Regions from separate parts of the Fictibacillus sp. KU28468 genome, predicted to be linked through region 1. Evidence: predicted binding sites of a transcription regulator. Region 1 holds the regulator's gene; the other holds the start of a gene.

Region 1 (4,281 bases):
GGCTTCCATCCTTCGCAATCGCCGTCAGATCTCTTGCAAGGCTGTCAAGTGTCGGTGTGTTCGCGTTCGTAGAAGAACCCCGGTGATTGGATGATGCCTCATTGCTTCCAAGAAGCTGAAGCACCTGCTGGCGAGCCTTATTCAAGCTCACTCCGAGATTATTCAGTACACGGGCTGCCACTCCTTCACCCTCACGGATCAGTCCTAGCAGGATGTGCTCCGTGCCCACGTAAGAATGTCCCAGTTTACGGGCTTCATCCATGGATAGTTCAATAACCTTTTTTGCTCTTGGAGTGTAATGGATGGTTTGCACGGATTCCTGGCCGCGTCCAATTAAGGTTTCTACTTCTTTTTGGATCTTTTCAGGTCCAAGACCAAGAACGTGAAGCGCCTTAGCGGCAATTCCTTCACCCTCACGGATCAAGCCAAGCAGAATGTGCTCGGTGCCAACATTATTATGGCCTAAACGGATTGCTTCTTCCTGTGCCAGCGCAAGTACCTTTTGAGCTCGTTCTGTAAATCGACCAAACATCATAATCATTCACACTCCCATTCAAATTTTAAGCTTCTTCAAGTTTGATTCTTTCCCTTATTAGCGTTGCCCTACGGATATCACGCTCATCAGGATTCAACATTTCATTGGCATATTGCTGCAAAAAGCCCGGTTGTGTAAGTATCATTAATTCATTTAATATGGATCGGGAAATTCCATCAACAATTCCAAGGTCTATTCCCAGCCTGACGTCGGATAGGCACTGTGCAGCTTCCTTCGATTGGATGATCCGGCTGTTCGCCAGAACTCCATACGACCTGAAGATCCGGTCTTCAAGCTGGATTTTCAAACCGTCCTGCAGAGTTTTTCTTGCTGTTCTCTCTTGCTGAATAAGCTGAAGGACGACACCCCGCAAATCCTCCACAATATCTTCTTCTGATTTTCCAAGGGTTATCTGGTTGGAGATTTGAAAAACATTGCCCTGAGCTTCCGTTCCTTCCCCATATATCCCACGGACTACGAGACCCAGCTGGTTGATTGCCGGTATAATACGGCTGATTTGTTTCGTTAAGACCAGAGCTGGCAGATGCATCATAACAGAAGCACGCAATCCTGTTCCAACATTCGTCGGGCAGCTGGTCAGGTAGCCTCGTTCCTCATCAAACGCATAATCCACCTTTTGTTCGATCCAGTCATCCAATTCAGCTGCGAGGGTTAAAGCCTCATTCAGCTGGAAACCCGAAAAAAGGCACTGGATCCGGAGATGGTCTTCTTCATTGACCATGATGCTCACAGACTCATCATGATTAAGCATCACTGCACCAAACTTTGATTGTTCTGCAAGATGAGGGCTGATTAAGTGCTTCTCTACCAATACCCTTTTTGCGAGAGGTTTTAGCTGGTCGAGATGAAGAATTTCAAACTCTCCGAAATTCCCGCAGCTATTTTCCTTACAAGCCCCCGCTAATGTCTGAATAACAGCCTCTGATTCCTCCTTGGAAGCCAGATCTGGAAAATTATATTTTTCGAGGTTTCGGGCCAGCCGGATTCTACTGCTTAACACAATATCTGAATCAGGTCCTTCTTTTTTCATCCAGGGACTGATAGCTTCACTTATAAAATGTTCAAGTGACATGCTCTATTCCCCCTTTTCCCGGTTCTTTTGCTTTTCCAAAAGCCGAATTTGATCACGGGTCTCTGCCGCTTTCTCAAATTCCTCATTTAAAATATACTGCTGCATCGCTTGCTTTAATTTTTCCAATTCGCGTTTTTCTTGAAGCCCGCTGCCAATCCGTTTCGGAATTTTCCCGGCATGTCTTGTATTCCCGCCATGCACCCTCTTTAAAATAGGGTCCAGCTTCGAATCAAAAACTTCGTAGCAATGGCTGCAGCCAAATCTGCCGGATTTGGCAAACTGATTGTAGGTCATGCCGCACTGAGGGCAAGCCTGGACCGACTGTTGAGAAAGTCCTGGAGAAGCCGTTCCCGAAGTGGAAGGATCTCCATAAAGCAATCCAGAGAGAAGCTGATGAATAGAGAAAGTATTCGACCCCGGAAGGAATTCTCCTTTTTCTTTTGCACAATGCTCACAAATATGGAATTCTGTTTTCTTGCCGTTTACAATCTTCGTAAAATGTAAAGTGGCAGGCCGCTCATTGCATTCCTGGCAGAACATTTTTTTCCCCTCCCTATTAATAAATGTGATACATCGTTATCTGGTTCTAAATTTTAATGTCCGGATCATTGCTTTTAATAATTCAGCTCTTAATTGATCACGTTCAGGAAGGTCTAACACGTGTAAAACAGAGCGATCTGTCACGCTTAGCATAATCCTCGCCTCGCGTTCGGATACGATCTGCTCATCAAGCAACCGCAAAATAACATTCTCCGCATTTCCTTGTGAAATACGATCATTGATAAGAAGCAGTAGCTGATCAATAAGGTCGATATAATTCTCTGTTTTGACTTTAATGATTCGAATGTATCCCCCGCCGCCCCGTTTACTCTCTACAACAAAGCCTTTTTCCACCGTAAAACGGGTGTTGATGACATAATTAATTTGGGAAGGGACACACTGGAACTTTTCAGCAATATCCGTACGCTTGATTTCAATGAACGTCTCATTTGATCCCGCGATGACCTGCTTTAAATATGCTTCAATGATGTCTGAGATATTTTTCAACCTGCTCCCCTCCCCTCTGACTTTGACTATCTTTGACTATACAATTATATTATAGACGCTTTTTCAGGGTTTATGCAACTAATGTATACTTTTCGCATGATTGGGGGACTAGCTGTTTCTATCACAGTATTACCCGATATTTTTGGGATTAATCGTAACAATTTAAGACTTTTCAGTGTCGAAAACAGACAACACTTTACAGAGCCTGGGCTCAAGGAAGTTTTAGATTTCAAAAGTTTTGTACTGTTTTTGGGTTTTGTTGAAAAAGGGACTAATGGGAGCGATTGGAGGGCTGCTGGCGAAATAAGAGTGATCTAGACGGTCTGCCCTTGGGTGATTTGGGAGTGTTACTTGCGGGTTTGTACGGTTTACATGCGGCTTTGGCCTTTTTACGTGCGACTTTGAAGGGTTTACATGCGGGAATGGAGACTTTACGTGCGACTTTTCAGCCTTTACATGCCAAACCCATCATTGTCATAAAAAAGAACATACAAAAAAGCACTGCTGAAATCAATCCAACAGTGCTTCGTTCATGCCCGGCAACGTCCTACTTATACAGGGGCAAGCCCCCAACTCCCATCGGTGCTGAAGAGCTTAACTTCCGTGTTCGGTGTGGGAACGGGTGTGACCTCTTCGCTATGGCTAACCTTCGAATTTCCTTTGCTCCGAGCACGCCCTAAGCAGCGAGATGCAGACCACCTTATTTGGTTGATCCCTCGATGGTTTAATGAAAAATAGAACAAGTAATTAGTTTGTATAGGCTTTATTCTTTCGTATTCTCTTTGAAAATCATCTTTTTGTGGCTAATGGATACGGTTTCGAAAGTTCTGCTTTGTTGTCGGGAGCGTTACTTGCGGTTTTGGTGAGTTTACTTGCGGTTCGACAGCGTTTACTTGCGATTTTACACCCGTTACTTGCGGTTCGACAAGGTTTACTTGCCTATCACGTCATTTTCATAATAGAACATACAAAAAAGCACCGCTGGAATCTTTCCAACAGTGCTTCGTTCGTGCCCGGCAACGTCCTACTCTTACAGGGGGAAGCCCCCAACTACCATCGGCGCTGAAGAGCTTAACTTCCGTGTTCGGTATGGGAACGGGTGTGACCTCTTCGCTATCGCCACCAGACATATGTAGGTTTTTCAACCTATTTTGAGGTATATTCCCTCAAAACTAGATAACTTTTCATCCAAACTTCTGATTATTTTAAGGATAAGCCCTCGACCGATTAGTATCTGTCAGCTCCACGTGTCACCACGCTTCCACACCAGACCTATCAACCTCATCATCTCTAAGGGGTCTTACTCACTTGACGTGATGGGAAATCTCATCTTGAGGGGGGCTTCATGCTTAGATGCTTTCAGCACTTATCCCGTCCACACGTAGCTACCCAGCTATGCCCCTGGCGGAACAACTGGTACACCAGCGGTGTGTCCATCCCGGTCCTCTCGTACTAAGGACAGCTCCTCTCAAATTTCCTGCGCCCGCGACGGATAGGGACCGAACTGTCTCACGACGTTCTGAACCCAGCTCGCGTACCGCTTTAATGGGCGAACAGCCCAACCCTTGGGACCTACTTCAGCCCCAGGATGCGATGAGCCGACATC
Region 2 (4,281 bases), 990 kb from region 1:
CATCTGATCGGTAAATATCAACTTTTTGGATCTCCATCGGAATTTCCTCTTGAAGTTCCTCTAATATAGTATGCGCTTTATCGCAGAGCGGACAATGGTGTTTTGTATAAAATGTGATCGAAAGTGGACTCATACTCAACATTCCCTTTTCATCTTTTTTTATTCGTACTCTTGTTATCAATATAAATTAAAAACAAAGCACCTGGCTTGGCTTAATAAGAAAAGCGCAGGCGCCCGGTTTAGGTCCGACAAGCGCTGGAACTATTGCCCCGCAACACGCTTTTTGTGTTGAAGGGCAAGAGTGAAGCATCGCTTCTACGCTCGGGTGTCAGGAATATCTTTTCCGCTTGGAAGAGGAAGCGATGTTCAGCTCCTCTCTGTACTTGGCGACCGTACGCCTTGAGATGCTCAAGCCCTTTTCGCTGGCAAGCATTTCGGCAATCGCCTGATCAGACAGCGGCTTTGCTTTATCTTCTGCTTCAATTACTTTTCTTATGGCAAGCTTGGCCGTTTGGGCAGAAGCGTTCTCTCCGTTTACCGTTTCGATTTTTGCTGTAAAAAAATATTTCAGTTCGAATGCGCCTTTCGGTGTTTGAATGACCTTGTTTTTAACCGCCCGGCTGACTGTTGATTCGTGCATGCCGATCCGTTCAGCTACTTCCCTTAAGGTAATCGGAACGAGATGTTCAGGGCCCCTTTTTAAAAAGTTCTGCTGAACTGAGACGATCTCTTTGGCGATCATGATGAGCGTGTTCTTTCTTTGTTCAAGGCTCTTCTGCAGCCATTGAAGCTTTTGATAATATTCCTGCAAGTACTGTGCAGCACCGCTGGCCTTTGATTTTAATAAATGAGCATAGCTTTCATTCAGCTGCACTTTGGGCGTGAAATGATCGTTGATGGCGAGTTTGTACGTTCCATTATCTTCAAAGACGGAAAGGTCTGGATACAAGTATCCCAGTTCACTGTGGCTGGACAGTTTTTGCCCCGGCTTCGGATCAAGAGTCAGAATAAAGTCGGCAGCCTGTTCTACAGCCTGTACATTCGTTCCAAGAGCAGCAGCAATCTGCTTAATTTTTCGGTCAGCGAGCTGATCAAGGTGAGTATCAGCGATAAGGTAGGACAGATCATCCTCCATGCCAAGCGATTTCAATTGCAGTAGAAGACATTCCCTAAGGTTACGGGCTCCAATGCCTGACGGCTCCAGCTGATGAAGCCAATCTATGGCTTCATCATATCTTTCGGTGCTGATTCCGAAACGCTGTTTAATCTCATCTTCCGTTATATCCAGGTATCCGGCCTGGTCTATATTTAAGATGAGATAGCGGACAACAGCTGCAATCTCATCTGATGCAGGTATGGCTAACGCTTGATGAAGCAGGCGGTCGTGCATGGTTTCTTCAGCAGGCTGCATCATCCCGATTACATCCGCATCTTGCGTTGTTTTACTTTTTTGAAGCGCTTTCTTTTTATCGGTATTAAAAAAGACTGGCGAATCCACCAACTCAATGAGGGGATTTTCTACCGCTTGTTCTTGTAAAAATTGAGAAAGTTCATAGCAAGGATATTGCAGGATGGCAATGGCCTGGCGAAGCTCTGCAGTCATGACAAGACTTAAATTTTGTTGTTGAAATAATCCCAGCTCCATTATAAATCCCTCCCGTTACTATGATACTATAGAATGTCAGCAGGCAACACTGAAAAAGATTTGAAGTTCCTTCCATCAGGTTAACACTGCTGGAGCTTGCGATTTTTGGGCACAAAAAAAAGGACCATTACTGGCCCTTTTATCACGCTATTAAAGTTTAGTAACGTTAGCAGCTTGAGGTCCGCGAGCACCATCAACGATTTCAAAAGATACTTCTTGACCTTCGTCTAAAGATTTGAAACCTTCAGATTGGATAGCAGAAAAGTGTACGAATACATCGTCTCCACCTTCAACTTCGATGAAACCGAATCCTTTTTCTGCGTTGAACCATTTTACTTTCCCGTTTTGCATGGGTATATCCTCCTGTCGGCGCGTTAAAGCGCTTTAAAAATTGGAACCATGTGACAATGCTACAAAAACTAAAAGAAAACACATATTGTTTACATCCAGTCATAATAACACGTATATGGTCAGCACAACTATATCATGGTAATTTCCAATTGTCAAAACAAGTCGCTTAATTTATTCTTGGTGCCTGTCACCAAGAAAATAATTTTCTGTTTTGGTGCCTGGCACCGGAATCTGATACTATATAAACAGTTGAAACGAAGGAGTGCTGCAACCATGGCTGAACAATTTTCAGTGGCTTTTTTTGAAGAAAATTTCAAACAATACATCGAACGGAACAAAGACGTGTTCACGAAATCGCACGCAATGAATGCCTATTACCGATCCATTGTCGGAACCCTCATCAATGACCATCTCAACAAAAACGCAGAAATCGTCCGCCGGATCCGAAATCTCGAAACAGCTTATACAAATGTAAAGAATAGCTGATCCTCTTTAACTACAAAACTTTTGACGTGCCATACGTTTAAAACCTGGTGTCGCGGGAATGATGATGATAGTCTAAACATATTGTTAAATAAAGGATTGTGAAGCCTCTACATAGAATTATCAACAAAGAAGCTTTTCGTTTGACCTTTTTTGACCTTTTTTGTATGATGTCAGTAACACATGAAAACACACCATAAAAGGAGGATTATTCATGAATTTAATTCCTACAGTTATTGAACAAACGAACCGTGGCGAACGTGCATATGATATTTACTCCCGTCTGTTAAAAGACCGTATTATCATGCTTGGAAGCGGCATTGATGACAATGTATCCAACTCTATCGTAGCTCAGCTGCTCTTTCTTGCTGCCGAGGACCCTGAAAAGGATATCTCCCTTTACATAAACAGTCCTGGCGGATCCATCACAGCAGGTATGGCGATTTATGATACGATGAACTTCATCAAGCCTAACGTTTCCACGATCTGCATCGGTATGGCGGCTTCCATGGGAGCATTCTTGCTTGCAGCCGGTGAAAAAGGAAAACGCTATGTACTTCCAAACTCTGAGGTTATGATTCACCAGCCTCTAGGCGGAACACGCGGACAGGCAACAGACATTGAAATTCATGCTCGCCGTATCATCCAAATGCGCGAACAGCTTAACAAAATTCTTTCTGAAAAAACAGGCCAGCCTCTTGAAGTGATCGAGCGCGATACAGACCGTGACAACTTCATGCTAGCTGAGGATGCTGTAAAATACGGACTTGTTGACCGTGTCATCTCTTCCGTAGAAGATCCTAAAAACATTTAATGAAATGAAAACAAGAAAGCCGCTCATCTTTTTACGAGCGGCTTTTATTTTGGGGAGATGATCATGAACCTATACAATGTCCTGGTTTCCATCGGAGTCATCTTCATCGCAATTTTAATATTGGCGATGTTCGCCCGGACAAAACGGTAAAGCTTCTTCGGTATCAGGGCTTTCTAGCAATGGGAGACAGTTTACTTAATATGTGTTTGGCTAGTATTTCTTATATTTTGGCCAGAAAATCCGCAGTTTCGGACAGTAAATATCATTTCCAGCCAGTATTTCTTCGTTTTGGCCAGTAACCGGCAATCTGCGAACCCTACATGCGGCAAAACGCCCCATAACAACAAAAAAACAGGGCAAAAGCTCTTCGATGATGATAGGATCATATCGAACCCGCTTTTGCCCTTTTACTTCTTCTATTTTCTTCAATAAAACCTAGTTCTGCTCCGTAATGAAGGCTTCAAGCCCCTTGATCGCTTCTTCTTCATCATGTCCGCTAACAGAAATGGTAATATCGACGCCAGATCCGATGGCCAGGCTCATGATTCCCATAATACTTTTTGCATTGACTTTTTTTCCGTCTTTTTCTACAAATACTTCAGAGTTGTAACGGTTCGCTTCCTGCACAAATAAGGCAGCCGGACGGGCTTGCAATCCGGTTTTCAATTGAACAGTTACCTTCTTCTCGATCATTGCTGTTCCTCCTTTTAAAGATTAGTGTGTAGTTTTGTTTTTATTTCGAAATGGGTTGTCCTAACCGAATTTTGTCAGCGATTTCATCAATTTTCCGAAGCCTGTGGTTGACGCCCGATTTGCTTACTGCGCCTGAAGAAACCATCTCACCTAGCTCTTTCAGGGTAATTTCCTGATGGGCGACGCGGAGTTCAGCGATCTCGCGGAGTTTGTCAGGAAGAACTTCGAGACCAACCTGGTTTTCAATAAATTTGATATTCTCGACCTGCCTCATTGCTGCACCCACTGTTTTGTT

The links. The regulator CtsR, encoded in region 1, represses protease genes until heat stress. The targets are predictions, from matches to a motif close to ATGGTCAATAAAGGTCAAACA.
Region 2: a site for CtsR is predicted at 2,620-2,640, ahead of clpP (ATP-dependent Clp endopeptidase proteolytic subunit ClpP). Genes of this name have one in related genera too.

What each region holds. Positions count from the first base shown of each region.
Region 1 covers NZ_CP110666.1:4,333,046-4,337,326, forward strand. The annotation lists gene clpC (ATP-dependent protease ATP-binding subunit ClpC) at 1-535, opposite strand, end outside; gene OKX00_RS23035 (protein-arginine kinase McsB) at 561-1,628, opposite strand; gene OKX00_RS23040 (protein-arginine kinase activator protein McsA) at 1,632-2,168, opposite strand; gene OKX00_RS23045 (CtsR family transcriptional regulator) at 2,205-2,675, opposite strand; rRNA gene rrf (5S ribosomal RNA) at 3,210-3,326, opposite strand; rRNA gene rrf (5S ribosomal RNA) at 3,687-3,802, opposite strand; rRNA gene OKX00_RS23060 (23S ribosomal RNA) at 3,883-4,281, opposite strand, start outside.
Region 2 covers NZ_CP110666.1:971,789-976,069, reverse strand. The annotation lists gene OKX00_RS04845 (glutaredoxin family protein) at 1-133, opposite strand, end outside; gene rpoN (RNA polymerase factor sigma-54) at 329-1,645, opposite strand; gene cspD (cold-shock protein CspD) at 1,796-1,996, opposite strand; gene yvfG (protein YvfG) at 2,270-2,482, shown strand; gene clpP (ATP-dependent Clp endopeptidase proteolytic subunit ClpP) at 2,694-3,293, shown strand; gene OKX00_RS04820 (hypothetical protein) at 3,504-3,722, opposite strand; gene OKX00_RS04815 (HPr family phosphocarrier protein) at 3,729-3,986, opposite strand; gene whiA (DNA-binding protein WhiA) at 4,027-4,281, opposite strand, start outside.